DNA from 3 places in the Rhizobium sp. 25PS6 genome. Region 2 is predicted to be linked to each of the others. Evidence: riboswitches for the same ligand, from Rfam matches in the RefSeq annotation. Region 2 holds a riboswitch; each other region holds the start of a gene.
What was found. Region 2 has a riboswitch for cobalamin ahead of cobU (bifunctional adenosylcobinamide kinase/adenosylcobinamide-phosphate guanylyltransferase). Riboswitches for the same ligand answer to the same signal wherever they lie in the genome.
Positions count from the first base shown of each region.

Region 1: linked by a shared signal. The riboswitch ahead of bluB (5,6-dimethylbenzimidazole synthase) and the one ahead of cobU (bifunctional adenosylcobinamide kinase/adenosylcobinamide-phosphate guanylyltransferase) in region 2 are both predicted to bind cobalamin.
Region 3: linked by a shared signal. The riboswitch ahead of nrdH (glutaredoxin-like protein NrdH) and the one ahead of cobU (bifunctional adenosylcobinamide kinase/adenosylcobinamide-phosphate guanylyltransferase) in region 2 are both predicted to bind cobalamin.

Region 1 is NZ_JAWDIV010000004.1:45,523-56,212, reverse strand. It holds gene RWK44_RS06900 (TolB family protein) at 1-99, shown strand, start outside; gene RWK44_RS06895 (hypothetical protein) at 986-1,549, shown strand; gene RWK44_RS06890 (hypothetical protein) at 1,558-2,055, opposite strand; gene RWK44_RS06885 (3-deoxy-7-phosphoheptulonate synthase) at 2,140-3,207, opposite strand; gene RWK44_RS06880 (hypothetical protein) at 3,590-4,171, opposite strand; gene RWK44_RS06875 (methyl-accepting chemotaxis protein) at 4,230-6,104, opposite strand; cobalamin riboswitch at 6,471-6,655, shown strand; gene bluB (5,6-dimethylbenzimidazole synthase) at 6,698-7,384, shown strand; gene RWK44_RS06865 (SDR family NAD(P)-dependent oxidoreductase) at 7,581-8,327, shown strand; gene RWK44_RS06860 (DUF2865 domain-containing protein) at 8,445-9,542, opposite strand; gene RWK44_RS06855 (ribonuclease H family protein) at 9,792-10,325, shown strand; gene RWK44_RS06850 (NADP-dependent malic enzyme) at 10,390-10,690, opposite strand, start outside.
Region 2 is NZ_JAWDIV010000004.1:205,069-215,758, reverse strand. It holds gene RWK44_RS07680 (cobyric acid synthase) at 1-650, shown strand, start outside; gene RWK44_RS07675 (hypothetical protein) at 897-1,466, opposite strand; gene RWK44_RS07670 (adenylate/guanylate cyclase domain-containing protein) at 1,770-3,026, shown strand; gene RWK44_RS07665 (chloride channel protein) at 3,048-4,838, opposite strand; cobalamin riboswitch at 5,093-5,489, shown strand; gene cobU (bifunctional adenosylcobinamide kinase/adenosylcobinamide-phosphate guanylyltransferase) at 5,822-6,346, shown strand; gene cobW (cobalamin biosynthesis protein CobW) at 6,351-7,400, shown strand; gene cobN (cobaltochelatase subunit CobN) at 7,405-10,690, shown strand, end outside.
Region 3 is NZ_JAWDIV010000038.1:2,504-13,193, forward strand. It holds gene RWK44_RS34155 (adenylate/guanylate cyclase domain-containing protein) at 1-1,032, opposite strand, end outside; gene nrdF (class 1b ribonucleoside-diphosphate reductase subunit beta) at 1,137-2,111, opposite strand; gene nrdE (class 1b ribonucleoside-diphosphate reductase subunit alpha) at 2,286-4,490, opposite strand; gene nrdI (class Ib ribonucleoside-diphosphate reductase assembly flavoprotein NrdI) at 4,469-4,873, opposite strand; gene nrdH (glutaredoxin-like protein NrdH) at 4,888-5,109, opposite strand; cobalamin riboswitch at 5,373-5,598, opposite strand; gene RWK44_RS34180 (heavy metal translocating P-type ATPase) at 5,840-8,086, opposite strand; gene RWK44_RS34185 (MerR family transcriptional regulator) at 8,158-8,580, shown strand; gene RWK44_RS34190 (TIGR03862 family flavoprotein) at 8,650-9,861, shown strand; gene msrB (peptide-methionine (R)-S-oxide reductase MsrB) at 9,912-10,397, opposite strand; gene RWK44_RS34200 (helix-turn-helix domain-containing protein) at 10,606-10,690, shown strand, end outside.

The sequences.
Region 1 (10,690 bases), 160 kb from region 2:
TTCGAGCTTTTCGGCGGGCAGGGCACGATCAACGTGCCCTGTTGGTCTCCTGACGGCGAGGAATTCGCCTATGTCAGGTATTTTCCGGTGAGATCTTGAGACGGGCGCACCGCCATTTTATGATGGGGTGGTGGGTATTTGATGATATCGAGAGACCCCTACTCGAACACTTTGCTTGGAACCGTTTCAGAAACGGGCTGTCTTTTAACGCCAGCGGCGGCCACCAGCCAGAACAGTCCACCAGCAGCAAAGCCGATACAGCTGTCACTGCGAGCGATTTGACGGTCTCTAGCAATCCCCACCATGTCATCATGCCGTTTTGGTAAGTGATGTGGTCACCAGCATAGGCCTCGTCAGCGCCGAAAAATGCAACTAGGCACATCCAGGTGAAGGTCGCAACAAAGGCTCCAACCATCGCGCAATTTGCAAGGGGCGGCCCTACACGCCGCCTGAGGTAGAATAGCAATGGGATCCCCAACACAGCAGTTGGCGGATACGCACCAATAACGCGCTCGGTCATATCCGGCGGGCCCACAGTGGGCTGTAAACAGCGTATGCGAAGGACGCGATTTAGGGAACTACGATCAACGCAATCGCTACTCTCCACCAAGGTGGAGATGGAAGAGTTTTTGCAGGCATGCGTCCCCTATCGAAAAAGTTTATTCGGCAGGATTGCACGTCACAGTGTGCGTAATAACGTCGCGCCCGGCCTCATCTTCGAATCGCTGATGCGCACGCTTGAGGGGGTGATTGGGGGCTCCCAAGGTTTGATTGCAGTTGCTGCCTCCAGTTCCGTGTAACTTGCCGAAGCGGACGGGTATTCTATTTCAAGATGAGCTGTGGCATTTATTCATCTTCCAAATTGTGGGGGAAATATTGTGACCTGAATATCAGTGCTATTCTGGCTGGTAACGACTGGTCGCCCACCGCTCCAACCCGCTCTTTTGGCATCCGCGAACATGAGGATGAACCTGGAGGTATAGACTTGCTGGCTGTCTTGAGATGCGCGTGGACGCTGCGTGGTTTCACGGTCGCCGGCTCCTTGGTGGCAACGGGTTTCACGCTCGCCGGATGTTCATATCTTTTTGTCCGTGGCGTCGAGGGAAGCTATCTCGCAACGGGTACTCCGGTGCTCGGAAAGGTGACTGCTAGGAACGAGAGTGAGGAGATGGGGGGGACGATTGAGATCGGCTCGGCCGAAAGGCAGCAATGCAAGGGTCGCTACAGCGTATCGCAGGTGAAGACGAATTTCTGGAAGCTGGAGACCGGCGAGCGAACCTACCGCGGGAAGATCTACTGTCTGGATGGTCGAGCAGGGGCGTTTGAACTCATATCGAAGGATAAGGGGAAAACCGGCTCGATTACCGGCGAAATCAATGGCGAGGCATTTCAACTCGATATGTTCGAATCGAAGAGCCGTGAGTGCATGACGCAAGAATGCAGATGGGGCTTGAAGTGGACTTACGAAAAAGAGCGCGACGACATGCGTACCTATTACAGGGTCTCGACTGAACACGAGCCCGATTCAATGCATCCATGGCTCTATTAAATCTACTCCTATTCCGCGTGCCGGTGATCCGGTCCCGAGCTCCGCCCATGATGGCGGGGCGGTGGGTTAGTAACCCCACGCTGCTTGGGGATCGGCGGCTTCGCGGATGATTGGACGAGAAATCTGATATTGGCCTTGGTTCCAACCAGCCCACCGGTACCATCAGCAGCGCCATAGTAATTGTTATAGCCGACCTGGCTGTCGGCAATTGCGGCGAACTTAGCGCCCATCGCGAGCGGCATTGCGGCCAGCGCCACGAATGCGACGACAGGCCCGAGCACCGGCGTAGTGGTGACGATGGATTGAGCACCGTTGATAGCCGTCTCCACAAGACGAAGGTATTTTCCGACCAAGCCGGCTCCGACGACAAATGACGTGCTCGCGAAAGATGCGCCTGTGTCGGCCCATCTGGTCGCTCCATCATCAGACACCTGCATTTGGCGGCTGTAGCTCGTTGGGATGAATGGGCATGAACTGGCGGTCACAGTCAACGGCAGCGTCGCCATCGGCGTACCCGTGAGATAACCGGGTTGCCCCCACCGCCCTGTAATGGGCGGCGGGTTTCTGCCCGCTGCTTTTAATGCTGACTATCAGGCTGCGACGGCTGCCTTGCGCCGGGCGCGGGCGGACTGCGCCAGGTCTTCCAGCGTCGCCACCGACATATCCCAGTCGATGCAGCCGTCGGTGATGGACTGGCCGTAAACCAGCGGCTTGCCGGAAACGAGGTCCTGGCGGCCGGCAACGAGGTTGCTTTCGATCATCATGCCCTTGATGTCGTTGTTGCCGGCGGCAATCTGCGCTGCCACGGATTTGACAACGAGCGGCTGGTTCATCGGGTTCTTGTCGCTGTTGGCGTGGCTGGCATCGATGAGGATGCGCGGGGCGACGCCGAGCCTGACGGCTTCGCCGGTCACCGCTTCGACGTCGGCAGCTTCATAGTTCGGCCGCTTGCCGCCGCGTAAGATTATGTGGCAGTCCTCATTGCCCCTCGTCGAGGCGATGGCCGCCTGGCCGTCCTTCGTTACTGCCGGGAAGTGATGCGGCTGCGAGGCGGCGAGGATGGCGTCGAGCGCGACACGCACGCCGCCGTCGGTGCCGTTTTTGAAGCCGATCGGGCAGGAGAGGCCGGAGGCGAGCTGGCGATGGATCTGGCTTTCGGTCGTGCGCGCGCCGATCGCGCCCCAGCTGACGAGGTCGGTGATGTACTGCGGCGTGATCGTGTCGAGGAATTCGACGCCGGCGGGAAGGCCCATCGCATTAATGTCGAGCAGCAGACGCCGGGCGATGCGCAAGCCTTCCTCAATGCGGTAGCTGCCGTCGAGATGCGGGTCGTTCATCAGACCCTTCCAGCCGACTGTGGTGCGGGGCTTTTCGAAATAGACGCGCATGACGATCTCGAGATCGCCGGCGAAGCGCTGCCGCTGTTCCGTGAGCCGAGCGGCATAGTCCCTGGCGGCAACGGGATCATGGATGGAGCAGGGGCCGATGACGACGATCAGGCGATCGTCCTCGCCCCGAAGAATCTGGTGGATCGCATCGCGATTGCTGGTCACGGTCTTGCTGACATCAGCATTGCGGGGAATTTCCGCGATGATCTCGGCGGGCTTGGTCAGGGGGGTAATTTCGACGATACGCAGATCGTCAATGGTATCAGACACGGTATGGCTCCTGTTTGGTCATACCGTGCGGAACAAAAAAGCCGCCAGGTAGACTAGCGGCTGTTCGGGTTGTCGTCGCGTCGAATTCAGTTACGCATGGACCCGCATCCGCTCAGAGCAGCGGTACCAATAAAATCGCGAGGCGTAGATTGATGTCATCGACATGGGGCGTGTGTAACGCCACGTCTGCGTGTTGTCACGTAGAATTTTCTGTCTGAAAATCGGGCGCCTTACGGAAGGTACACCCAGGGAAGCCACAAAGCACGTCGCATTCGATCTCACTCATGCGACGTCTTGCAAGTCTTTGTTTATGCATATCGCCCGAACCGTGCATGCTCCGGGCGATATGCGTTTTCATTGCTTTCGAATGTCGTTCCCGAGCTCAGAGAGCGTCGACGTTCACACCGACGGTGATGGCGCCGATCGGCGTTCCCTTGTCGTCGGATATCGTCACACTTGCCTGCGACTGCAGCGTCTGGGTCGACTCATCCTTTTCGATCTCATCGACGAAGACGGCGTCCTTGCCGGCGCCGAAAGACTTCTGGAACTTGCCCTCGTCGCCCTGCCAGTAGTCGGATGTGGTGTCGCTTTGACCGACATTCAGCCCCTTTGCATCCATGACGAAGATTTCGGTGATCTTGCCGCCGGAAGCTTCCTTCTTTCCCTGAAGGAATTTCGACAGGGCGTTGTTAAGCACGCCGTCAATCATCGAGTGGTCGGAGCCATCGACTTCGGCACGCCACTTCTTGTCGAGGGCGTCGACATCGGCTGCGCTGAGATTGGCGTTGGCAGTGTTCTGCACTTTGACAGCCTCGATGATGGCGGGATCATTGAGCCAGGGCTTGACGTCGCTCGTCACGTAGTCGGAGATCGGGGCAAGCTTGGCATCCTGCGCCATGGATACGCCCATGGGTACGCCAAATGCGGTGCAGGCCAAAAGAAATGCGGGCACGATTTTCTTCATAAGTGTTTCCTTCCGATTATAGGTTGCTGAAGACTAAGGCTATCAAACGAGGATGATGTCAGAACTCCTCCCAGGCGCCGGGAGCAGCGGCAATGGCGGCATTTCCTGCATGCCGCTGGACGAGGGCTCTCGGCTCGGGACGAGATTGGCGGGCGACTTGAACGGGTCTGGGCTGGCTGGCCGCAGACGCGCCGACGACGAACCTGCCGGCCGAGTCCTGCAGAAGGCGTCCCTGCTGCAGTAGTTCCTGGCAGGCCGCGTTGGTTTCCTCGACCATTGCCGCGTTCTGCTGCGTCGCCTGATCCATCTGGTTGATCGCGCCGTTGATTTCCTGCAGGCCCGTCGCCTGTTCGCGATAGGACTGGACGATGGAAGCGATACTGTCGCTGATGCGGTTGATCTGCTCCTCGATCTTCAGCAGGGCGTCGCCGGTTTCGTTCACCAGCCCGACGCCCGCGGCAACCTCTTGACCGGATACATTGATCAGGTTCTTGATTTCCTTCGCTGCATTTGCCGACCGCTGGGCGAGTTCACGCACCTCCTGCGCAACAACCGCAAAACCCTTGCCGGCTTCGCCCGCGCGCGCCGCCTCGACGCCGGCATTCAGCGCCAGCAGGTTCGTCTGAAACGCGATTTCATCGATGACGCCGATGATGCGGCCGATCTGGCTGGACGAGGTCTGAATCCGGTCCATCGCTCCGATTGCATCGCGCACCACCGTTGCCGAGACATGAGCGCTCCGTTTGGTTTCCTCGACCAGCTTGCCGGTATTTTCGGCCCGCTGCGACGATGTTCTGACTGTGGTGGTCACCTCATCCAGTGCGGCGGCGGTCTGTTCCAGTGCTGCCGCCTGTTGCTCGGTCCGCTTGGCGAGTTGATCGGCGGAGGACGCCAGCTCGCTTGACCCACCTTCGACCGCCACCGAGGCCATCTTGATCTCTGTCAGCGCGGCAGCGACTGCTTCGACCATGTTGTTGAAATCCTGCCGCAATTTATCAAATTCGGGGCCGAGATCGGCCAGGTGGATCGAGAAATCGCCGGCGGCAAGCTTTTCCAATGAATTTGCAAGAGCGGTCATTACCAGCCGCTGGGTGTTGCTGGCCTCTTCGGTGAATAATGCGTTGCGCGCCCGTTCGGCATCGAGCGAAGCGGTCTGCTCGGCGGCGGCCTGCTCTCTTTCGACCTTCGCAATTGCCTCGTGGCGGAAGACTTCCAACGCGCGTGCCAGAAAGCCGATCTCGTCGCCGTTTTCCTTGTAGGTCACGGGAGAGGCCAGATCGCCTTTCTGCAATGCGCTAATTCGTTCGCTGATGATCCGGATGGGCCGGCCAACAAGGCTGCGCATGGCGAGAAGGAAGGCGATGACGGCCAAGGCGGTGATCACGGACTGCGTGAGCAGCGATATGAGAACCTTCTGCCTGACTTCAGCAGCGATTTTTTCGACGGACCAGTTGGTAACGATATAGCCGGTGGCCTTGCCTGATTTATCCAGCGGGAGCGGCGCGATGATCGTGACCACACCGGCGGATATTCCGCTGTCGTCGATCGTCGTTTTTTCCGGTTTGGCACTGAGGCTCTTCGCCAGATCGGCCGGTGCGGGCAAACCGTTGATGCCATCGCGTGTCCAGGCGTCTACGGCGGCAGGCTCCGCGTTGAATGCGGCAAACTGCACGAGATCGAGCGAAGGGTCGTCGCGGTAGAGCGAATAGGCTTCACGGACGGCATTCGCCTTGCCCCATTTGACGCCGCCGGCGGCCAGAGAGGCAAACTGCTCCACATCCTTGGACCAGTTGGCCTTGGCGCCATCGATCAATGCCCGGGTTTCGTACATCCACGTATAGGTGGCGAAAGCGGAAATGCCGCAGAGGTTGACGGCAACGATAATCGCCGCCAGCTTGGCGGTCAGAGGCATCGTTTTCAAAAAATGGAACATTCCGCGGCAGCCTAGAATTGCGGCTCAGTCGGAGATGTTCCCGACCGGCGTCTCAATACGGGCATCCACGCTGACGGTCACATCACGAGCCCTCATGCCCATGTCCGGATAGCAACCCAAAACGCGCAAACGCAGTGTGTATTTGATATGTGAATAAATCATAAAGTAGAATGGGATGCCGGAGCACACGCGGGTCATTTCGCTATTGCGCCCGCTGGAGATCTGCCTCGCCCCGCTGGGGAGAAGTGGTATGTCGCGCGTCCGTGTTCCCTACGCCCCGGCCGAAGAAAAGAGACAGATGGCACCGCTTGGCGTGCGGCTAGAATCAACCATCTGGTTCGCGGCTTGCCGCCGCGCCGGTTTGCTGAAATAGATGCGCCGTCAGGTGCCCGTCCAGGCGGGAGAATCGGGAATCCGGTGCAAGACCGGAACGTGCCCAACGCTGTAAGGCCGACGTTTGCCGCTTCATCACGCCACTGGCTTCTCGCCGGGAAGGCTGCGGCAGACGGATGACGCCCAGTCAGAAGACCGGCCTGGCAAGATAGACCGATCCGCGCGGACGGCGGGGCGGTTGCGTTGTTGGGGATTTGACGATGCGACCCTTTGATGAGGATGCCCTTTCGGCGGCGTCCGGTTTTTCCCTGGCCGAACGCGAGGCCGTCTATCACGCGATCATGACGCGGCGCGATGTTCGCAGCCAGTTTCGACCTGATCCTTTGCCTGACGATGTTGTGCAGCGGCTGCTGACGGCCGCTCACCACGCACCCTCCGTCGGCTTCATGCAGCCGTGGAATTTCATTCTGGTGAAAAGTGCCGCTGTGCGGGCGCGCGTCCGGGACGCCTTTGCGAGTGCCAACGAGGAGGCGGCGCAGATGTTTGCCGGCGAGCGGCAGCAGGCCTACCGCGCCCTCAAGCTCGAAGGCATCGTGGAGGCGCCGCTCGGCATATGCGTGACCTGCGATCCCACACGCAGCGGCAGCGTGGTGCTGGGGCGCACCCACAATCCGAGAATGGATTCATACTCGACCGTCTGCGCCATCCAGAATCTCTGGCTTGCGGCGCGGGCGGAAGGCGTCGGCATCGGTTGGGTCAGCATCTTCCGCGAAGGCGACCTGAAAACCATTCTCGGCATACCCTCTCATATCGAAGTAGTCGCCTGGCTCTGTGCCGGTTTCGTCGATCGGCTCTATGACGAGCCGGAACTCTCCGTCAAAGGCTGGCGGCAGCGGCTGCCGCTGGAGGATCTGGTCTTCCATGATGGATGGGGACTGAACATCTAGGGCAGTGCGGTGGAGCATGGCCTCAATCGCACAGTCACGACAGTCAAGGTGAGCAAACCGATGTCGGGTATCGCCGACGCCGGGCGAGGGCGAGGTATCTTTATTCCGGGCCTTTATATCGATACGCTGAAGGCGAATCCCGGCATTTCCGAGAGATACTCGGCTATCGGCGGCTCGATCGGAGGATAACGGCCCAATGAACATGATCGACTTGAAGGAACGCATCATCGTGATCACAGGCGGTGCGCGCGGCATCGGCTACGCTATCGCAGAGCGCGTCATCCAGTCTGGTGGCAAGGTGGCAATCTGGGACCTGAACGAAAACATGGCGAAGGACAGCGCTTCCGCTCTCGGCTCCGGCACCGTCGCTTTCGGCGTCAACGTTGCAGATTCCCAATCAGTCAAAAACGCGGCGGCGACTACCGAGGAGATTTTTGGCCGTATCGACGGCCTCGTCAATTCCGCCGGGATTACCGGTCCGGTTAAGCCCACGATTGAATACGATGTCATCGAGTGGAAAGATGTTGTCGATGTCTGCCTGACGGGAACCTTCAACTGCTGCCGCCACGTCGTTCCGGTCATGTTAAAGCGCGACTACGGGCGGATCGTGAACATCTCCTCGGTGGCGGGCAAGGAAGGAAATCCGAACATCGCTGCCTATAGCGCAGCGAAAGCCGGTGTGCTGGGCTTCACCAAGTCTCTTGGCAAGGAACTCGCAAAGACGGGGATCGCCGTGAACGCGGTAACGCCGACCACAGCAAAGACACCTATATTGGACGGGCTGACACCGGAATTTATCGAATATATGCGCGTGCGCATTCCGCGCGACCGTTTTGTTGAACTTCATGAGATCGCTTCGATGGTCGTCTGGCTGCTCTCCGAAGAGAACTCCTTCACCACCGCATCGACGTTCGACCTGAGCGGTGGTCGTACGACCTATTGACCATGCCCAAGCTGTCCGCATTCACATCCCGCCGCTCGTTCACGCGACATTGCCGTCATCTCATGCACCCCGGCATAACGCCGCCATGGCTCGGCCACCGCCGTTCCAGCTGTTCGATCACTGCTGCTGTTGCGGCTGCGGACCTGACGTTGCTGGGTTGGCGAGATCGATCGAGCCCTGATCTCCCGCCAGAAATTGCGGGCCGACCTGACGGACACGGTTTTGCGTCGGATCATAGGGGCGCTCGGGAACGGATGGTTGCGGCGCGGCGGTTGCGGGATTCTTCGCCGTGGGGTTGGTGCGGATGGTGGTGATCGAGCCCTGCTGCGGCGGTTCGCTCACCGCCTGCTTGCCGCGCATCTCCTCGTAATAGGCGGTGAGATTGCAGGCGCAAGAGGACTTTTCCCCGGGCGTACGGTTCTTGTAGGCAAAGGCGTTTTTCATGGCGCTGTAAGGCGTGCCCATTGCGACCGAGATCATGTTCGAGGCTTCGGTGCTCGTCACATCACGATAGAACAATTCGGTCTCGATGCCCGGGCACATCTTGGCGCAGGTCTGGGCGTCGCGGCCGAAATCAACCGACGTGGCGTTCGAGCTGATCGGGAAGAAGCCGCCGTCGCAGCTGCGCACGCACATGGTGCTGACTGGCGACAGCATGTCGGCCCGCGGCAGGCCGTAACGCGGATCAACCTCTTCACCGCCGCCGAGCGGGATGAAGGTATCGGTGCGCATCGCCTGTTCCTCGACACTCGGGGCGGGGTCGGCGGCGCTGCGCTCGTCGGGGGCATAGAAGTTTTCGCTGTTGCAGCCATTGCGGTCGAGGGCAGCCATCAGCTCGCGGCGGGGCTGGTCGTTGTCGCTGCCCCGGCCGAGCAATTCGCCACGGCGGTCCTGGAGATAGCGAATGTTGTCGATCATCCTGACTTCGGCCTGCGAGAGTTCGGCGCAGTAATCGGCATTCTCGCCGCCGATCACGACCATGCTGCCCGACGTGCAGTCATTGCTGCGCAGCTCATTGCGGACCTTTCGCAACTCGAGGTTCTGCTCGGCCATGGCGCTGGCATATTGGCGCGCTTCCGGGCCGTTGCCATTGCCGATCGATCGCGGCAAGTCGGCGAGGCGGCCGCGCAGGTCCTCACAGACAGCGCTGCTTTGCGCGGCGGCAGGCGCCGAAAAGGCAAGGAGAAGAGCAAGAGACAGGTTTCGGCGTTTCACGGCGTCGTCCCGGAATGAGCAAAGAATTGATCGGTCGATTGCGGCGTTGATCGCCGCCAGTTCTCTTAGGGTATTTCTCTTAATAAGCTGGGATAAATTCCTAGCGTATTTTCGCGATTTTATCCAGCGGACCGCTGGAGACCCAGTGTTTGATTATGAAGAGGCTACCGATTGTAATCAACGAGGCCAAGTGCTCCACTCCAATCTCCTGCGTCGCTTGGGGAACGTACTCATATCCGGACGTCGAAAATGACAGGTGTTGCCAATGAACTCAGCTCCCCCGCAACGACAGTCGGGCTGCCGGAAACCCAACACGGCTTCCACGTCTTCGTGGACGGTTGTTATGAACCCGGTTCCGGGCGCGGGGGATGGGCTTTTGTCGTTTATCGTGATGCGGCGGAAATTGCGTCCGGCTTCGGTGGCGCCGAAGATTCCGCCAATAATTCGATGGAATTGACCGCCGTGCTCAGGGCGGCAATCTGGATCAACAGCGAGGCAAACGGCGAGCCCGCGACCATCTGGTCCGATTCCGTCTACGCCATCAAAGGCTGCAACAGCTGGCGACATATCTGGAAGAACAACGGCTGGAAGAAAAGCAGCCCGAATGGGAATGCCCGAAGGCGAACGATCGCCAATGCGGAACTCTGGAAGGCGGTCGATCTTCAGCTATCCCAGAATGCGCTGATGACCATTGTCTGGTGCAAAGGCCATTCCGGCATTGCCGGCAACGAACGCGCGGATGCGCTCGCAGATAAAGGGCGCCTGTCGATACGGAGTGCCTGAGACGGCATCAGGACATGTGTCGGGACGACTTCAGGGTCTTTACGCTGTGTTGCGGACAACCAGCTCAAGCCGGTTGCGATGCCTCGACGACGGCGAGTGCCGCCATATTGACGACGCCGCGGGAGGTGACAGAGGGGGCGAGGATGTGGGCGGGCAGGGCGGTTCCGAGCAGGATCGGGCCGACATGCAGGCCGTCGGTCATCGACTTGACCACACCGAGGGTGATGTTGGCAGCATCGAGGTTCGGGAAGACCAGGAGGTTCGCCTCATCGTGCAGCGTCGTGTCCGGCATGACGCGCTTGCGCAGTGCTTCGGTGATGGCGCTTTCGCCGTGCATTTCACCGTCGACCTCAAGGTCGGGCGCG
Region 2 (10,690 bases):
CGCTGAGGAGCGAGCCAGATGTCGAGCTGGTCTTCGTGCGGTCAGGCGAGCGGATCCCTGCCGATGCGAGCCTCGTTGTGCTTCCCGGCTCGAAATCGACGATATCGGATCTCGCCGACTTCAGGGCGCAGGGCTGGGACCGCGATCTCCAGGCACATGTCAGGCGCGGCGGCCGGGTGATCGGCATCTGCGGCGGTTACCAGATGCTCGGCGGCATGGTGCACGACCCGCTCGGCATCGAGGGCGGGACGTTCGAGGCGCCGGGGCTTGGGCTGCTCGACACCGAAACCGAGATGGCGCCGGAAAAGACCGTGCGCAACAGCCAGGCCTACTCGACCGAGTATGATGACGCGCCGCTTGCCGGCTACCAGATCCATCTCGGCATCACCCGCGGCCCGGATTGCGATCGGCCTTCGGCAATCATCGACGGCGCACCCGACGGGGCGCTGTCGGCCGACGGCCGGATCATGGGCACCTATCTGCACGGGCTCTTCGGCAGCGACACCTACCGCGCCCGGCTGCTTGAAAGCTTCGGTCTATCAGGCGAGCGGCGGAATTACCGCGAGAGCGTCGAGCAGGCGCTCGACGACGTCGCCGGGGAATTGGAACGTCATCTCGATCCGCGCTGGCTGGCCGGGCTGCTCGGCTAGGAAGTGCGTGCTTTTGGGATTCCCAAAATTCGCTTTGATGACCCGCTGGAAGGCTTGACGGCCGGCGCTTCATTTTGATTGTCAGGCATTTGGTTGCTCCCAGGTTGATGCCGGAAAACTCTAGCTTCGGGTGGTCCAACGTTTGGGAGCGGTTCAGTTCATACAGGCCCTCTCCAGCGTCGTGTCTATAGGGCTTCCCGTACGATTCGACAGCTTAGCGAACGCGCAAATAATCTGATCGAAAAATTATCTCACCGGAAGCGCTTGTTCCAGAACCGCGGCCAAGTCCTCTCGCCGCATCCTAATGGCAGGTGTCTCGGTGAGTGCGGAAAGCGTAAGATTGATAACCGCGAGCGCATAATCACAGTATAAGCTGGAGGGATCATTGTTGTATCTGATATCTGCCAAGCAGTGCGAGACTTTATCATCCTTCAACTCAGATCGAGCTACGCCAACAACGGTCCTGAAGTTGTCAATAATCTGCTGCGTTTGAGCCGACGATCGCATAGACACCCGTCCTCCGTTTCTTGCTTGGGTGAGTTTGCTTATAATCTCTTTGAAACCTGTTTTGTCATGGTAGTCGCGAGCGGCGACTTTCGCCTTCTTTTGTGTGAACAAAATCAGCCATCGCGTAGAACTACAAGCAGGGGAGTCCAACCCATCACGTGCCAGGATTGCGGTGTGGCATGCTTCGATCTCGCCTCCCTGTCCCGCTATAAGTGGAGCGAAATAAGGTGGCAGGGCTTCGTCCTCCGCGGCGTTCAAAGCCGTTGCAAGCAGCGCGGATAGAGCGATGATGAGCAATCCAGATTTCATTTTCCACCCTCTGCGATTTCGGGACCGTTTCACAATACCGAAGTAACTCAACAGTCAACAGCCTGAGCCGAAGTGACCGCGCTGCTGGTCAAATTCTATCGGGGCTCATCGAAGTCTTTCTCAACCTGCTCGTTTAGTCGGAATATCTGCGCATCGTCTTTCATTTCTGCGGCACTCTGCATTGCTTTCTCGTCGGCAGGCGAATGACGGTAAAGGCAGGTGTCATTCCCTCTTCGTCTACCCTGCGGTTGTCGTTGGCGGAGTCAGTGGCTAGAAATATCTGCCTGACTCGACTATTGGTTGATGTGGCAACGCCCCGGTTGGTCATCGCCGTCCATTTGCCCGATGTCCGACCATAAACCGCGTCGGTCACTTGGAGGTTCGGAAATTAGCAATCATATTCAGTGGCTTATAGAACATGGAATCACAGCCGAGCATATTGGCGAGCTGATAGCTGGATTGTGCGATCGACTGATCGCGGATGGCTTTCCGATCTGGCGGGGAAGCATCTCAATGCCGTCTATTCATCCCATGTATGGCGGCGTCTCGGCCAATTTCGTGCGCGGCGGTGCGACCACGATCGAGAATGCCGAGTATGGCAGTGCGGCAGTGCTGAATTTCGAGAAGACCCCGATCTATTTTCTTTTGGGCCGTGGCGAAACGTCAGGTCGATGGAACATCGCCAAGGGTGAGGGTGTCGATGACTACCCACAGCTTGCGGAATTCGCGCATGGTGGCGGCACGGATCATCTGGTCAGCCTGCTGGAGTTTCCGAAGGAGGCTGCGCTGCGCGGGGTCAGTCTGTCTCTTACAAGCGACAGGCCGGGCGGATTTTCTGATGACCAACTGGCGATCGTCGCGAAGCTCTTCCCGGCGCTGGGGCTGGCTTGTTATCGCATCGCGGCAACGAAAACCGCATCGGATATCCTTGCCGTCTATACAGGCGCCAAAACAAGTGCACGCATCCTTGCAGGCGATATTCAGAGGGGAAAGGGAGGGGCGATCAATGCTGCGATCCTGCTTGCGGACCTGAGAAACTTCACGGCGCTGACCGAGGTTTATCAGTCGGGCGAAATCGCCGGGTTTCTGAATGAACATTTCGAGCTGATCGGCTGGCATGTCGAGGAAAATTCGGGCGAGATCCTCAAGTTCATGGGCGATAGCGTGCTGGCGATCTTTCCGACCGATGCTGAAGATCCGCAAAAGGCCTGCATGGCCGCACTGGCTTCCGCAAGGAATATTCTAGAAGCCAACAAGGTGCTGAATGGTCAGCGGAGGAATGATGGAGGTCCTGACATCGGCGTCGATGTCGTGCTGCATCTTGGCGAGGTCTTCTACGGAAATATCGGCGCACGCGGCAGGCTTGATTTCACGGTGATCGGCAGCGCCGTCAACGAGGCTTCGCGGCTCGAAAAACTCTGCGGCGTGCTCGGGCACCATCTGCTGATGTCGGAGAGTTTCGCCGTCACCTCTGCCGTTGCCAGCGAATGTCTCGGCTCCTTCGAATTGCGCGGCGTTTCGAAGCCGGTCAACGTCTTCAAGCTGGCCGGCACCGACTGAGGACGGAGTGTTCCGACTTGCTCAGATCTCGCCTGAGACCTCACGGCGGCGGCGGTCAAGTTCTTCGCTATAGCGGCGCAGCGTGTAGCTTTCGCTGAGCTGGCCGATCACCTTGCGTTCGATCAGGTTGTTGACGACGGCGAGCGCTTCGCTTTCGCTCTTGTCGAAGATCGCCGCCGCCTGCCTGGCATTCATCTGCGGCTGCAGGAAATCGTTGCGGTAGTGGATGAAATCGGCAAGCGTCTTGCCCTCGTCCTGCGCATCGGTCGGATTGGCGTAGATCTCCGGCACCAGCACAAGGCCCGCATATTTGTCGCTCTCCTCGACGAGGATGACGCGCTGGGTCGAGCCGATCGGGAAGGCCTGCTTGAATTCCTCCAGCGAGATGCCCGCCCTTGCCGTCTTGACGTCGGCGCGCATCAGCTTGTCGACCGTCAGATTGCGGATCCAGCCGACATCATGGGCGCTACGGATGCTTTCGCCGCGCAGGTGGAAGCGCCATGTGGCGAAGGAGTAGCCGAAGGTCGAACGCACGACGAGCGAGGAGGTGATGACGGCGGCGAGCACCAGCGCCGTGATCGGAAAATCGCCGGTGATTTCGAGCGCCAGGAACGTCATGGTCAGCGGCCCGCCGATGACGGCGACGGCAAGCGAACTCATGCCGACCACGGCATAGATGACGGGCGTCAGCGTCGCATCGGCGAAATAGGGGCCGCAATAGGCGAAGAGTTTGCCGAGCAGGGCGCCCATGAACAGTGAGGCGAAGAACAGCCCGCCCCTGAAGCCGGAGCCGATCGAGATCGCCGAGGCGAAGGATTTCAAAAGGAAGAGGCCGATCAGCGTCGGGATCGCCACCTCGTGGGAAAGGTTGAGATGCAGCGCGCCGTGACCGGCCGAGAGCACCTGCGGCGAGATCATCGCCAACAGCCCGACGATGATGCCGCCGAGAGCCGGGCGGAAGGGCGGGGCGATCGAGCTCTTGCGCGCGAGCTCCTCGACAAAAGCGACGCCCTGCATGATCAGGATGCCGACACCGGCGCAGAAAGCGCCGAGCAGCAGCGCCGGGACATAATCGGCCGGCACGACCGAGCCGAAGCTGCCGATATCGATGGTGAAATCGCTGCCGGCGAGCAGCCTTGCGACCAAGGTGGAGACAAGGGCGGAGACGACGACAGGCGTCAGCGAGACGATCGTATAGGTGCCGATGATCAGCTCGAAAGCATAGAAGGCGCCGGTCAACGGCGCGTTGAAGGCGGCGGCGATGGCGCCCGCCGCGCCGCAGCCAACCAGGGTGCGCAGGTCCGAGCGGCGAAGCTGCAGCTTCAGGCCGAATTTCGAGGCGAGTCCGGCGGCAAGCTGGGTATAGCCGGCCTCCAGGCCGACGGAGGCGCCGAAACCGTTGGAGATCAGGTTCTGCACGGCAACGATGATGCTGTCGGTCAGGGACAGGCGGCCGCCATGCAGCGCATTGGCCTCGATCGGGTCGACCATCGGCTTCTTGCGCCGTTTCGCCAGCACGAAAAGCAGCAGGCCGAGCAGGGCGCCGCCGATGACGGGGGCGGTGAGCAGCAGCAGCTTGTTCTCGATCTCGGAGGAGCTCAATCTTTCGCTGTCGGCGATGCCGAAGACCAACTGATGCAGCTCGTTGGAGACGTAGCTCATGCCGGTGACGGCGAGACCCGAGATGATGCCGACGACGGCGCCCGCCAGCGACAGGCCGACCTCGCTGCGCCGGGTCAGAGCCCGCAGGCGTCCCGGATCGAAGAAAACGCGCAGCGCGCGGAAACGGCGCCGATCCAATTTCATAAGCATGGCAAGACAACTAGGCAGGGAGAGGCCCGGTCAAGGGCGAAGGCGCAGTCCGCTTGCGACGCAATTGCGGCGAAAACCCGGCGGGCGGGATAAATATTTGTGACGTAAGTCTCTGATAAATGACGATGTTTTAGGTAGAGTAAGTCGTGTTGGAGCAGGCCATACCGGGTGGCCGTCAACTGGTCGACCGCCGAGCCCGGTTGACTTCACCCCTGCGCTTGCCTAACCATCCCGATAACGGATGGTCGACTGACCATCCTGACATAACGGATGGTTCCGGATCGGTGTTACGCCCTTCCGGATGAAAAGGGAATGTGACGGGGCGGACCCAAGCCGGGCGCCTTCATCACAGCCGACCCCGCGACTGTAGAGCGGTCAGGGTCTTCCATCCGGCACTAAGCCCTTCCGGCTGACAGCTTGCAATAATGCAAGCGGGCGGGACAGGTGGTGTGCCGGAAAAGCCACTGGATATGCATGGTGATCAACCGGGGTCGGACGCCTCTCAAGTCTACGAATCGTCCACCTTTTCACTGATGCGGCCGGGAAGGCGAGGATGATCCGCTGGCACGATCAGGGCGACCGGTTTCCGGTCTGCCCCGATCGCGGCCGATAACCGCGAGCCAGGAGACCTGCCATGCGTGCCGGGCGAGAAGCCTAACCCTGGGCACTATGCCCGTTGCCAGCACGGAGGTTGTCTTGGCTGAACGATTGAATTCGGCGTGGCCTGGTGCGGCGCGACGGGGAGGTGCCTTTTCGGCACCTCTTGGCCCGGTGTGTTTGGGACGCACTTTCCTCTCCTCCCTCATTCCTGTGCTTGTCACAGGAATCCAGCGTGCCCAAGTCCTTGGGCACAGAAGAATCATTTCACGGGGGCATAGAGTCATTCACGGCGCGGACGCGCCGCGGCTGGATTCCTGTGACAAGCACAGGAATGAGGGAAGAGAGTGGGGCGACGCCGCGTTTCTTCTGGAGGCCGCTTGCGCATGACGGACGCCCCATCCAACACCGTCTTCATCCTCGGCGGCGCACGCTCGGGCAAATCCCGTTTCGCCGAAGACCTCGTCACGGCAACCGGCCTCGATCGCCACTATCTCGCGACCGGCCGCGCTTGGGACGAGGAGATGCAGGCGCGCATCGCCCAACACAAGGCCGACCGGGGTCCGTCCTGGACAACGCATGAAGAGCCGCTCGATCTGGTCGGCAAGCTCGCCGCCATCGACGGCGAAGTGCGCATCGTGTTGATCGATTGCCTGACGCTCTGGGTCACCAATCTGATGATGGAGGAGCGGAACATGGCGACGGAATTTGCCGCCCTTGCCGATTTCCTTCCCGCCGCGAAAGCACGGCTCGTTTTCGTTTCCAACGAGGTCGGTCTCGGCATCGTGCCCGACAATCGCATGGCGCGGGATTTTCGCGATCATGCCGGCCGTTTGCACCAATCGATCGCGGCGAAGGCCGCCGAAGTTTATTTCATCGCGGCAGGCCTGCCGCTGAAAATGAAGGGTTAAGTCCATGAACCAGCAAAAAATTCCCGCAACCGTCATCACCGGCTTTCTTGGCGCCGGCAAGACGACGATGATCCGCAACCTGCTCACCAATGCCGGCGGCAAGAAGATCGCGCTGATCATCAACGAATTCGGCGATCTCGGCGTCGACGGCGACGTGCTGAAGGGCTGCGGTGCGGAGAATTGCACCGAGGAGGACATTATCGAGCTGACCAATGGCTGCATCTGCTGCACCGTTGCGGACGACTTCATTCCGACGATGACGAAGCTGCTCGAACGCGAACAGCGGCCCGACCATATCGTCATCGAGACTTCTGGTCTTGCTTTGCCGCAGCCGCTGGTCGCCGCCTTCAACTGGCCCGACATTCGCACCCAGGTGACCGTCGACGGCGTCATCACGGTGGTCGACAGCGCTGCCGTTGCCGCCGGCCGTTTCGCTGACGACCATGATGCCGTCGATGCGCGCCGCGCCGAGGATGAATCGCTCGATCATGAAAGCCCGATCGAGGAGCTGTTCGAGGATCAGCTGACCTGCGCCGATCTCATCGTGCTCAACAAGACCGACCTGATCGATGCCGCCGGCCTTGTCAGGGTACGCGACGAGGTCGCCTCCCGCACTGTGCGCAAGCCTGTGATGATTGAGGCGCGGAACGGCGAGGTGTCGGCCGGCATCCTGCTCGGCCTTGGCATCGGCACCGAGGACGATGTTGCCAATCGCAAGTCGCATCACGAGCTGGAGCATGAGGATGGTGCGCCGCACGACCATGACGAATTCGACAGCTTCGTCGTTGAGCTTGGACCCATTGCCGATCCGGCCGGCTTCATCGAAGCGCTGAAAGGCATCATATCAGCCCATGACGTGCTGCGCCTCAAGGGTTTCGTCGATGTCTCGGGCAAGCCGATGCGCCTGCAGCTCCAGGCCGTCGGCAGCCGCATCGACCATTATTTCGACCGCGCCTGGACGTCTGGCGAAAGGCGCGCCACACGCCTTGTCGTCATCGGCCTGCACGAAATGGATCAGGACGCGGTGAGAGCGGCGATCGAAGCGCTGGCCTAACCCGATGCATCTGCTTCTGGCTCAACAGGGAACGATCAGTGACGGCGAGGAGGCGATCGACCTTGGGCAGACGCCGGGCGATATCCTGTTCCTGTCGGCTGCCGACAGCGAGCTTGCCGCGATCGCAACCGCCCATCGCGAGCGCGGGGCGGGGCCTTCGCTCCGGCTCGCCAGCCTGATGAGCCTCAAGCACCCGATGTCTGTCGATACCTATGTGGAGCGCACGGCGCGGCATGCCAAGCTGATCATCGTCCGTGCGCTCGGTGGCGCCAGCTATTTCCACTATGCGCTGGAGGCGCTGCATGCGGCAGCAGCGCGCGCCGGTGCGCTGATCGCGGTGCTGCCGGGCGACGCCAGGCCGGATGCGGGGCTTGTGCCTTTCTCGAATATCGGGCTCGACGACCTCAACGCGCTCTGGGCCTATCTGATCGAGGGCGGCGATGCCAACGCGCAGGCTTTTCTTGACTATGCCGGGGCGATGCTGTCGGGCGCCGAGAAGCCGGCGCCGGCCGTGCCACTGATGAAGGCGGGTATCTGGTGGCCGGGGCGGGGGTTGATCGGGGTCGAGGAGTGGCGGCGGGTTGTTGCTGCGGAGGTATCTTCGCGTGTGGCTGTCCCTTTGTCGGTCGAGCTTGAGACACCCCCCTCTGTCCTGCCGGACATCTCCCCCACAAGGGGGGAGATCGAGGATGAGAGATCTCGCTCCATCTCCTCGGCCGAAGGTGCGGCATCCTCCAACGTTTCTTTTGTGGGAAGCTCAAGCGACTTGCCGATCTCCCCCCTTGTGGGCGAGATGTCCGGCAGGACAGAGGGGGGTACTACGAACTCGACGCAACAGGCATCTCCCATCGTCGCCATCAGCTTCTACCGCGCCCTCGTCCAAAGCGGCGAGACCGGGCCGATCGAAGCTCTGATCGAGGCGCTGACGACACTTGGCCTCCGGCCGCTGCCGGTCTTTGCCTATAGCCTCAAGGATCCGGTTTCGACAGGCATTCTCGAAAGCGTGTTTTCGACGCTGAAACCCGATGTCGTCATCAACACGACGGGCTTTGCGGTCTCGGCACCGGGTGCGGACCGGCAGCCGACGGTGCTGGAGGCGAATGAGGCGATCGTGCTGCAGGCGATCCTGTCGGCCTCGTCGAGGGAGGCATGGCTCTCTTCCTCACAAGGCCTGTCGGCGCGCGATCTCGGCATGAACGTGGCGCTTCCCGAGGTCGACGGTCGGGTGCTGGCGCGGGCGATCTCCTTCAAGACGGCGGCCCGCTACGACGCGCGGGTCGAGACCAATATCGTCGCCAGCCAGGCCGATGCCGGCCGGGTGCATTATACGGCGGAGCTTGCCGCCAATTGGGCACGGCTGCGAAAGACTTCCGTGGGCGACCGGCGCATCGCGCTCGTCATGGCGAATTATCCGAACCGCGACGGTCGGCTCGGCAACGGCGTCGGCCTGGATACGCCGGCCGGCACCATCGAGGTGCTTCGCGCCATGCGGGCGGCGGGTTATCCGGTCGCTGACATTCCGGCCGACGGCGACGCGCTGATCCGCCACCTGATGGAAGGGCCGACCAATTCCGGTTCTGACGGAAAAATCATCCGCGAGACGCTTTCTCTGAGTCGCTACAACAGCTTCCTGGAATCTCTTCCCAATAAGATTCAGAATGAGGTGAGCGCCCGCTGGGGCAGCCCGCAAGACGATCCGTATTTTCGCGAGGGCGTCTTCGCCCTGCCGTTTACACGTTTCGGCGACGTGCTCGTCGGCATCCAGCCGGCGCGCGGCTACAATATCGATCCGAAGGAAAGTTATCATTCGCCGGATCTCGTGCCGCCGCACGGCTATCTCGCCTTCTATGCTTTCCTGCGCCGCGAATTCGGCGCCCATGCGATCATCCACATGGGTAAACACGGCAATCTCGAATGGCTGCCCGGCAAGGCGCTGGCGCTGTCTGAAAGCTGTTATCCTGAGGCGATCCTCGGACCGTTGCCGCATCTCTATCCCTTCATCGTCAACGATCCAGGCGAGGGCACGCAAGCCAAGCGCCGAAGTGCGGCCGTCATCATCGACCACCTGACGCCGCCTTTGACGCGGGCCGAAAGCTATGGGCCGCTGAAGGATCTGGAGGCGCTGGTTGACGAATATTACGAGGCCTCCGGCGGCGATCCCCGCCGCATCCGTCTGCTCAGCCGTCAGATCCTCGATCTCGTCACCGATATCGGCCTCGACCGTGATGCCGGCATCGCCAAGGACGAAAGCGAGGGCGAGGCGCTGAAGAAGCTCGACGCCTATCTCTGCGACCTCAAGGAAATGCAGATCCGCGATGGACTGCATGTGTTCGGTGTGTCGCCAGAGGGGCGGCTGCTGACGGACCTCACCGTGGCTTTGGCGCGGGTGCCGCGCGGGCTGGGTGAGGGTGGGGATGCGAGTTTGCAGCGGGCGATTGCGGTGGATGCGTTCGGAAACGCCTCACCCCTTCGCCAGGTAAAAAACCCCTCCCCAACCCCTCCCCACAAGGGGGAGGGACTTACCTCCGCGCTTGCGGCAGACTCAGTTGCCAAAGCTGATGTTGAGACGGCGCATCCTGCAAGCCCCTCCCACCTGTGGGGAGGGGTTGGGGAGGGGGCTTCTTTCGACCCTCTCGACACCGACATGGCCGCCGTTTGGACCGGACCGCGACCTGAGATTCTCGCCGATATCCTCGATGCCCCATGGCGAACCAACGGAGATACCGTCGAGCGCATCGAACTGCTGGCGGCAAAGTTCGTTTCCGGTGAAATGGAGTGCCCGACCCTCTGGTCCCAAAGCAGATTGGTGCTCTCCGAGATCGAGATCCGCCTCAAGCCCTCCATCCTCGCCTGCGGCTCGGCCGAGATCGAAGGATTGCTCAAAGGGCTCGACGGCCGCTTCGTCGCACCCGGACCCTCGGGTGCGCCGACGCGCGGGCGGCCGGATGTCTTGCCAACGGGCCGCAATTTCTATTCGGTCGACAGCCGCGCCGTGCCGACGCCGGCGGCCTACGAGCTCGGCAAGAAATCCGCCGAACTGCTGGTGCGCCGTTATGTGCAGGATCACGGCGAATGGCCAGTCTCCTTCGGGTTGACGGCCTGGGGCACGTCAAACATGCGCACCGGCGGCGACGATATCGCCCAGGCCCTGGCGCTGATCGGCGTCAAGCCGCTCTGGGACATGAGCTCGCGCCGTGTCACCGGCTACGAGATCATTCCGCCGGCGATGCTCGGGCGGCCGCGCGTCGACGTGACGCTCAGGATCTCCGGCTTCTTTCGCGATGCCTTTC
Region 3 (10,690 bases), on a different contig from region 2:
GAAATCCAGCCGCCGGCGCGAGCCGATATTGCCGTACATCACGTCGCCGACATGCACTCCGACGCCATACCGCAGCGGTTCGCGCCCCATGCGCACGTGCTGCTCATTCAGCTCAGTCATCGATGTCTGCCCTTCGCGGATCGCCTGCAGCAGATCGAGGCAGGCGGTTTCCTTGGCTAGTGGGAAGATCGCCAGCAATCCGTCGCCCATGAACTTCAGGATCTCTCCGCCATGCCGTTCGATCGGGTCGGACATGGCATCGAAATAGTCGTTGAGCAGATGGATGACATCGTCGCGCGGCCAGAGATCGGAGATTGCGGTAAAGTCGCGCAGGTCGCAGATCATGATCGCCGCGCCGACGGTCGCGCCGCTGCCGCGCGTCGTGACGCCCGACAGGATCTGTTCGCTCGCATGCGGTCCCACATAGGTCTGCAGCAGCGTGCGCGCCATGATGTTCTTCAGCCGGATTTCGCTGACGAGAGTTAATGCCGGCAGCAGGTCGCGCAGGAAATCGACATGCTCGCTGGTAAAACCGCCCGGCCGGTTGGTCGAAAATGTCACGACATGCCGCTTGCCGAAAGTATGCTCGAGGGGCCAGGCGATATACTCCATAAGGCCGTCACCGCGCAATTCCTGATAGAATGAACCCTCGTCGCCATCGGTTGTGTCTTCCAGCTGTTTGCGCACCTCCTCCGAACCCTGATGGATGGCGTTGACGGGACTGTTCAGAAACTCCGGCGTGTTTTCGATACCATAGGCAAATGTGTCGATCTTCGCCTCCGCCAGGCCTTCTTTCCAGAGAATGCGGGCTCCGACCCATTGCGGATGGTTCGTCCTGAAATGCAATGTCGCCCGCGCCACCGGCACCCCTGCCGCCAGCAGCTTCTCGCACATGTCCACCAGGATATTGTCGATGAACCGCTCGCCGCGCGTCTCGTTCACCAGCCAGTCGAGAATCCGTCTTCTGCGGATCGGCCAGACGCCTTCGCCCGCTTCGACGGCAGTCCCGGCCTTGTTCAAAAAAGACGACATCAAAAACTCCCGCTACGCCACATCATCGGCGAGGACCAAATTTAGTTTCCGCTGAATGTGGGCGATCCGAGAGCAAATGATAAGAGGCAGACGGCGATCAAGCCTCAGAAATCCCAGTCATCGTCCTCGGTCGCCACCGCCTTGCCGATGACATAGGAGGAACCGGAGCCGGAGAAGAAGTCGTGGTTCTCGTCGGCATTCGGCGAAAGCGCCGACAGGATCGCCGGATTGACCTTGCACGCCTCACCCGGGAACAGCGCCTCATAGCCGAGGTTCATCAGCGCCTTATTGGCGTTGTAATGCAGGAATTTCTTGACGTCCTCGGTCAACCCGACGCCGTCATAGAGCGCTTCGGTATATTTCGCCTCGTTGTCGTAGAGTTCGAGCAGCAGCTCGAAGGCGAAATCCTTGATCTCCTGCTTCCGCTCGTCGCCGAGCCGTTCCAGCCCGCGCTGGAACTTGTAGCCGATATAATAGCCGTGCACCGCCTCATCGCGGATGATCAGTCGGATCATGTCGGCCGTATTGGTCAGCTTGGCGCGGCTCGACCAGTACATCGGCAGGTAGAAGCCGGAATAGAACAGGAAGCTTTCGAGGAAGACGCTCGCAACCTTCTTCTTCAACGGATCGCCGGAGCGATACTGCTCCATGATCACCGCCGATTTCCGCTGCAAGAATTCGTTCTCCTCCGACCAGCGATAGGCATCGTCGACATCGGGCGTCGAGCACAGCGTCGAGAAAATCGAGGAATAGGAGCGTGCATGCACCGCCTCCATGAAGGAGACGTTGGAAAGCACCGCCTCCTCATGCGGCGTCGCCGCATCCTCCATCAGCCGGATGGAACCGACGCCGTTCTGGATCGTGTCGAGCAGCGTCAATCCGGTGAAGACACGGATGGTCAGCTGCTGCTCGGCCGCCGTCAGCGTTGCCCAGGAGGGAATGTCGTTGGAAAGCGGCACCTTTTCCGGCAGCCAGAAATTGCCGGTGAGCCGGTTCCAAACTTCGAGATCCTTCTCGTCCTCGATGCGGTTCCAGTTGACGGCGCGCACATGGGTGACCGGCTTTACGGCGATGTTCATGGTGATTATGTCCTTCCAATAGATTTGATGGCGCTCGGAGCCCCCTCACCCTACCCTCTCCCCGAGGGGAGAGGGGATGTCGCGCTTGCCGCAGATGTCTTCTCCCCATCGGGGAGAAGGTGCCGGCAGGCGGATGAGGGGCCAATTGCTCAAAGGCTCGCGGCCGAAATCAACTCACAGCGTACAAGACACGCAGCCCTGCACCTCGGTGCCGGACAGCGCCATCTGGCGAAGGCGGATGTAGTAGATCGTCTTGATGCCCTTCTTCCAGGCATGGATCTGCGCCTTGTTGATGTCGCGCGTCGTTGCCGTGTCGCGGAAGAACAAGGTCAGCGACAGGCCTTGGTCGACATGCTGGGTCGCCGCCGCATAGGTGTCGATGATCTTCTCCGGCCCGATCTCGTAGGCATCTTGATAATAGTCGAGATTGTCGTTGGTCATGAACGGCGCCGGATAATAGACGCGGCCGATCTTGCCTTCCTTGCGGATCTCGATCTTCGAGACGATCGGATGGATCGAGGAGGTCGAGTGGTTGATATAGGAGATCGAGCCTGTCGGCGGCACCGCCTGCAGGTTCTGGTTATAGAGACCGGAGGCCATCACCGCCTTCTTCAACGCGGCCCAGTCTTCCTGCGTCGGAATATGGATGCCTGACGTCTCGAACAGCGCCTTCACGGTCTCCGTCGCCGGCTCCCAGAGCCGGTCTGTATATTTGTCGAAATATTCGCCGGAGGCATATTTCGAATCCTCGAAGCCCTTGAAGCTCTGGCGCCGCTCGACCGCCAAAAGGTTCGAGGCACGGATCGCGTGATAGGTCACCGTATAGAAATAGATATTGGTGAAGTCGACGCCTTCCTCGGAGCCGTAGAAGATGCGTTCGCGGGCGAGATAACCGTGCAGGTTCATCTGACCGAGGCCGATCGCATGGCTCTCGTCATTGCCCTTCTCGATCGAAGGCACCGAGGAGATGTGGCTCATGTCGGAAACGGCCGTCAGCGCCCGGATCGAGGTCTCGATCGTCTTGCCGAAATCGGCCGAATCCATCGCTGCCGCAATGTTCAGCGAGCCGAGATTACAGGAAATATCCTTGCCGAGATGTTTGTAGGAAAGGTCGTCATGATATTCGCTGGCCTCGCTCACCTGCAGGATTTCCGAGCAGAGATTGCTCATCGAGATGCGCCCGGCGATCGGGTTCGCCCGGTTCACCGTGTCCTCGAACATGATGTAGGGGTAGCCGCTCTCGAATTGGATTTCGGCAAGCACCTGGAAGAATTCGCGTGCCTTGATCTTCTTCTTGGAGATGCGGGCATCATCAGCCATTTCGCGGTACTTCTCCGTCACCGAGATCTCGGTGAAGGGCACGCCATAAACACGCTCCACGTCACAGGGCGAGAACAGGTACATGTCCTCGTTATTCCTCGCGAGTTCGAAGGTGATGTCGGGCACAACGACACCGAGCGACAGCGTCTTGATGCGGATCTTCTCGTCGGCATTTTCGCGCTTGGTGTCGAGGAAGCGCATGATGTCGGGGTGATGAGCATTGAGATAGACGGCGCCCGCGCCCTGGCGCGCACCGAGCTGGTTGGCATAGGAGAAGCTGTCTTCGAGCAATTTCATTACTGGGATGATACCAGAGGACTGGTTCTCGATATGCTTGATCGGCGCGCCCGCCTCGCGGATGTTCGTCAGCGACAGCGCCACGCCGCCGCCTCGCTTCGACAATTGCAGCGCCGAATTGATCGACCGGCCGATCGATTCCATATTGTCCTCGACGCGTAGCAGGAAGCAGGAAACCAGTTCGCCGCGCTGCTTCTTGCCGGCATTGAGGAAGGTCGGCGTCGCCGGCTGGAAGCGGCCGGAAATGATCTCGTCGACCATGTCGCGGGCAAGGGCCTCGTCGCCGCGCGCAAGCGCCAGCGCCACCATGCAGATGCGGTCCTCATAGCGCTCGAGATAGCGCTTTCCGTCGAAGGTCTTCAGCGTATAGCTGGTGTAGTATTTGAAGGCGCCGAGGAAGGTCGGGAAACGGAACTTCTTGGCATAGGCCTGGTCGAACAGATCCCGCACGAAATTGAAGGAATACTGGTCGAGAACCTCCTGCTCGTAATAGCCCTCGGTCACGAGGTAATCGAGCTTTTCGCGGAGATTGTGAAAGAACACCGTGTTCTGGTTCACATGCTGCAGGAAATATTGCTTGGCAGCCATTCGATCCTTGTCGAGCTGGATCCGCCCCTCGTCGTCATAGAGGTTCAGCATCGCATTCAGCGCGTGGTAGTCGAGCGCTTCCGCCACTTTCAAAGGGCGTTCGCCGGCGGGATGAGCCAATGTGTGATGCGGTTTTGCGCCCGCATCCCGCGTCAGATTTGTTCCCGTGTCCAAAATCGTTCCATTCCGTGTTTGACCTTGGCGACATCGTCTTCGGTGCCCATGAGCTCGAACCTGTAGAGGTAAGGCACCTGGCATTTCTGCGAGACCACGTCGCCGGCGAGCCCATAGGTCTCGCCGAAATTGCTGTTGCCCGCAGCGATCACGCCGCGGATGTGTCCTCGGTTTTCCGCATCGTTGAGGAAACGGATCACCTGCTTGGGAACGGCACCCTTGCCGCCGTCGCCGCTATAGGTCGGCACAACAAGCACGAAGGGTTCGCGAATTTGGAACGCGTCTGCGCCAATTGGCGGAATGCGCGCCGCGCGCAGTCCGAGCTTGGCGACGAACCGATGGGTGTTCTCGGATCGGCTGGAATAATAGACGATCAGGCCCATTGCTTGTCCTCAGGTCAGGAGAGCGCACTGATCATGTCGGGGCGGAAGCCCGCCCAATGCTGCTCCCCGGCGATGACCACAGGCGCCTGCATGTAGCCGAGGCTGCGGACGCGATCGAGCGCTTCGGCATCCTCAGAGATATCGACGATGTCATAATCGACACCCAGGCGGTCCAGAGCGCGGTAGGTGGCAGTGCACTGGACGCAGGCAGGCTTGCTGTAGACGGTAATGGTCATGATATTCCTCGTGACGACGTGATTGGGCGCAGGACATCGATCGGAAATCTGTCGATAGCCGTCGAAAAATTCTCTGATGATTTGAGCGATGCGGCTGTTTAGCCGCTGGGCATACTCCGCCCTCTACCTAGCACGGGTGGCGGCCTGAACTGAGATACTGACATGACTTCACCCCGAAGTGGCTTATGCGGAGGCTCGGCCTGCGAAACGCGATGCGGAGATTCCCCGCAGCCATGCAACGCGACCTTCCGGACACCCCGCCCGTGGACGTTTCGTTCGAGGCAGGTCTCCTGGCTCACGGGTCAAAGCACCCTGTCCCAGCCTTCCCGGAGCATCATGCTCCAGTGACCTGAAATCGGACAGTTGCTCGCCGCTTACAGTTGCGGGGGCAGCTCCGGCATTGCCGCGCCATGATGGCGAAACGCACCGAATTCCCGTCTTAGCCATCGATCCCTACGAATCGATGGAACCTCGAACACTAGATATAGTACGCCAATCCAAATTCGCGTCAACGGATGGTTTGTGCATTGCGTTACGACAGGTTTGAAATCGCTACGTTCCTGTGAAAAACATGGCTAACGAAAGCTTAAGGAAAGCGGGCTGTGGAGAAAGCCCCGACGAAGAGAGCCGACCTATGGCCGGTCCCGCGATTTTCGATTCAAGATCGGGCCCGAATCGTCGATAGGATATCCCCCCGGTGACGAACGCCGGAGGGAGGAAGTCAGGAATGTTATATCTTTATCCGAAGCAGCCGCAGCGCATTGATCGTCACCAGCACGGTGGCGCCGGTATCGGCGAGGATCGCCGGCCAGAGCCCGGTGATCCCTATGATCGTCGTCACCAGAAACACCGCCTTCAGCCCGAGTGCGATGGTGATATTCTGCAGGATGTTGCGCATCGTGCGTTTGGAAAGTTCGATCATCTGCGCCACGTCGCCGACGCGCCCGTGCAGCACGGCGGCATCCGCCGTCTCCAGCGCCACATCCGCGCCGCCGCCCATGGCGATGCCGATATCGGCCGCGGCCAGTGCCGGAGCATCGTTGATGCCGTCGCCGACCTTGGCGACGACGAAGCCCTGGCGCTTCAATTCGCCGACGACCCGCTGCTTGTCCTCAGGCATCATCTCGCCGCGCCAGTCGATGCCGAGCATGCCGGCAACGGCTGCTGCCGTGCGCTTGTTGTCGCCCGTCAACATCATCGCCTTGACGCCGGCTGATTTGAGGGCAGCGAGCCCGGCCTCGGCATCCTCGCGCGGCTCGTCGCGCATGGCGATCAGGCCGGCCGCAACACCGTTGACGAGCAGCACCGACACGCTCTTGCCCTCGTCGTTCAGCGCCATGATGCATGCATCCTGTTCCGCGCTGAGCGTCCCGCGCTCGCGGGCGGCAGGCGGCGATAGCAGATCCAACGTCTCGCCACCGACCTTGCCGCTGACACCCTTACCCGGCAGCGCTTCCAGCTCGAAGGCCGGCGGCACGGGAACGCCGTCCACCTTGGCGCGATTGCGGATCGCCAGCGCCAACGGATGGCTGGAACCCTGCTCCAACACCGCCGCGCGCGACAGCACCTGCGCCTCGGTCGGGCCAAAGGAAATGATGTCAGTCACCTGAGGCTTGCCTTCAGTCAGCGTGCCTGTTTTGTCGAAGGCGACCATCGTCACCTTGCCGAGCGTTTCCAGCACCGCGCCGCCCTTCATCAACAGCCCGCGCCGCGCACCTGCCGAAAGCGAGGCGGCGATCGCCGCCGGCGTCGAGATGACGAGCGCGCAGGGGCAGCCGATCAAAAGGATTGCAAGGCCCTTATAGACCCATTCGCCCCACGGCCCGGCGAACAGCATCGGCGGAACGACCGCGACGAGCGCTGCGACCACGACCACGCCGGGCGTGTAATAGCGCGAAAACCGATCGATGAAGCGTTCGGTCGGCGCCTTCGATTCCTGTGCCTCCTCCACCAGCTTGACGACGCGGGCGATGGTGTTGTCGGCCGCGGCCGCCGTGACGCGAACCCTCAGCACCGCATCGCCATTGACCGTGCCGGCAAAAACGACCGCATCGACGCCCTTGCGCACCGGCGTGCTCTCGCCCGTCACCGGCGCCTCGTCGATCGCACTCTCGCCTGAGATGATGATGCCGTCCGCAGAGATACGGTCGCCAGGGCGAACCATGATGATGGCGCCAACGGCAAGGCTTTCTGCCGGCACTTCCCGCGTCTGCCCATTGTCTTCGAGCAGCGCATTCTTCGGCACCAGACCCGTCAGCGACTGGATGCTTTCGCGCGCCTTGCCCGCCGCCACCCCTTCCAGCAGCTCGCCGACGAGGAACAGGAATACAACGGTTGCCGCCTCTTCGCCGGCATTGATGATAACGGCGCCGACCGCGGCGATCGTCATCAGCATCTCGATCGAGAACGGTGTACCCGAGAAGGCGGCCATGATGGCGCGCCGCGCGATCGGCACCAGCCCGATCAGCATGGCGACGATGAAGGCATAGGACGCAATCGCCGGCACGAGATGGCCGACGGCATAGGCGGCAACCAGTGCCGCACCCGAAAGGATGGTCAGCCGGCCCTTCCTGCTCTGCCACCAGGGACCGGCCATCAGCGCATGGTCGTGCCCGTGCAACCCTTCGATTTCCTTCTCGCCATGATCGTGAACATGGCTATGGCCTGCATGATCGTGGTCATGGTCCGCGTGATAGCCGTGATCATGTCCATGGTCGTGACGATGCTGCGAGCCGCGTTCATGCGCTGGCGCGGCGGTTCCGGCAAGCGGCGCGACGGAATAACCGAGCCCCGTCACCTTCTTCTCGATCACCTTGAGATCGCTGCTGCCATCGTGCCGGACGGTCATCGTGCCCGCCATCACCGAGACGGAAACATCGGCGACACCCGTCACGCGTCTGACCGCCGTATCGATCTTGGTTGCGCAGGCCGCGCAATCCATGCCGCCAACCCGGTATCGTGTCTCGCTCTCAGCCATCATCCGCTTCCTTGTCAAACAGAAGCATCTCTCCTACATCCTCTAGCGACTAGAGGTGCAAGAGGAAAATCATGAAAAAGATCACCATTGGTGAAGCTGCTCGCCAAAGCGGCGTCAAGGTGCCGACGGTGCGTTATTATGAAAGCATCGGCCTGCTCGCGGCCCCGAGCCGCAGCGAGAGCAACCAGCGCTCCTTCGAGCCTGCCGATATCAGCCGTCTCGCCTTCATCCGCCATGCCCGCGAGCTCGGTTTCGAGATCGAGGCGATCCGCACGTTGCTCACTCTGCAGGATGATCCGCACCAGTCCTGCGCCTCGGCCGACGCCATCGCCAAGGCCCGCCTCATCGAGGTCGAGCAGCGCATCCGCAGCCTGATGGCGCTGAAGGCCGAGCTGGAAACCATGGTGGAAGGCTGCGGCCACGGCCGCGTCGACCAATGCCGCGTCATCGAGGTGCTCGCCGACCACGGCCAGTGCACACATCCGCACCACTGACCGCTGCCCTTGCAGGCGGTCCGCGCCCGCGCCAAAACTGAATGCAGACAGAATCGGGCGAAGACATCAATGAACCAGAAGCGGATTGCGATCATCGGCGGCGGCCCGGCGGGTCTCGCGGCTGCCGAACTGCTGTCCCGTTCCGGTCACGCGGTAACGGTCTACGACGCCATGCCGACCTTCGCCCGCAAGTTCTTGCTTGCCGGCAAGTCGGGTCTCAACATCACCCATTCCGAGGATTACACCCGTTTCACCACACGCTTCGGCGCGGCTTCCGCCCGTCTACGCCCCGCTCTTGATGCCTTTACCCCTGATGATATCAGGGATTGGGCAGCAGGGCTCGGGACCGAGACTTTCGTCGGCTCGTCCGGCCGGGTGTTCCCCAAGGTGATGAAGGCCTCACCTTTGTTGCGCGCCTGGCTCAAGCGGCTGGAGGCGCAGGGCACTGCGCTGCGCACCCGCCACCGCTGGACCGGTTTTGCCGAAGATGGTTATGCTTTCGAAACACCCGAAGGGCGCAGCATCGTCCATTGCGACGCAGCCCTGTTGGCGCTCGGCGGTGCCAGCTGGCCGCGCCTCGGCTCCGACGCCGCCTGGGTGCCTTGGCTGGCCGGAAGGGGTGGTGTGGAAATTGACACTTTTCAACCCGCCAATTGCGGCTTCGTCGTCGGATGGAGCGGGAACTTCAGCGAGCGTTTCGCCGGCGAGCCGGTGAAATCAGTCACCGCAACATCCGAGGCCGGCACATTTCCCGGCGAATTCGTCATCACCGGAAGCGGCATCGAGGGCAGCCTGATCTATGCGCACACCGCTAGCCTCCGCGACCGGCTGCTGAACCACGGAAGCGCTGCCCTGACGCTCGACCTCGCACCCGGCCGCACCATCGAGAGGCTGAGCCGCGACCTTGCCCGGCAGGACGCCAAATCGAGCTTTTCAAACCGCCTGCGCAAGGGCGCCGGCCTCGACGGCGTCAAGGCGGCGCTGCTGCGCGAACTCGCTCCCGAGCGCGACCGAACCGATCCGGAGCGTCTCGCCGGCATGATCAAGGCTCTGCCGGTGCCGGTGATCGAAACCCGGCCGATCGGCGAGGCGATCTCCTCGGCCGGCGGCATCCGCTGGAGCGGCATCGACGATAGCTACATGTTGAAGGCGCTGCCCGGCACCTTCGTCGCCGGTGAGATGCTTGACTGGGAAGCGCCGACCGGCGGCTATCTCCTCACCGCCTGCCTGGCGACCGGCCGGGCGGCAGCACGCGGCATCGAAGCCTGGTTGCAGCGCTAGAGCGCTGGCGGCCGCCAGCCCTGAGGCAAAACAACAAGATCATCCCTCAATCAGGCAGAGACCGGACGGAATGTCATGGCGAGACCATTCATGCAGTAGCGAAGCCCGGTTGGCTTCGGGCCGTCATCGAAGACATGGCCGAGATGCCCACCGCAGCGGCTGCAGTGCACGGCGTTACGCACCATGCCGAGAGTCGTGTCGCTCGTGGTGCCGACGGCTTTTTCGAGCGCCGCCCAGAAGCTCGGCCAGCCGGTGCCGCTGTCGAATTTGGTGGTCGAGGAAAAGAGGTCCTGGTCGCAGCCGGCGCAGGCGAAATTGCCCTTTCGCTCCTCATGCAGCAAGGCACTGGTGAAGGGATGTTCCGTCCCCGCCTGGCGCAGGACGACATATTGATCCGGCGTCAGTAGCTTGCGCCATTCCTCCTCGGTGTGGGTCACCGCAAACGTCTCGGTGGCGATCGCCTTGCCGGCCAGGCCCAGGTGAACCGCAAACGCCCCAAAAGCGGCGCCCATCAGCAACAATCGTCTATTCAGCATGGTCGGATCTCCTCGTCTGGCAAACCTTGCTTCCGTACAGAACTACGAGCGCGAGGGTCTTTTGTTACGCCATGGCCGCCAAAACACCGAAATGTGATTTCCGCCACTTTCGTCAGGAAGCCCCGCATGCTGACAACCGCCAGTGCCAGCCGATTGCAAACCAGCCGCTTTTCCATCAGAATGTGCTGAAGTTCGGTGGGAGGAGCCGATGCACGAACACTCAGCACACGCCGAGCACGTCTACACGTCTGCCCAGCGCGATTCTGCGGCGGCCAGTTCTCCTGTGGTTGCCT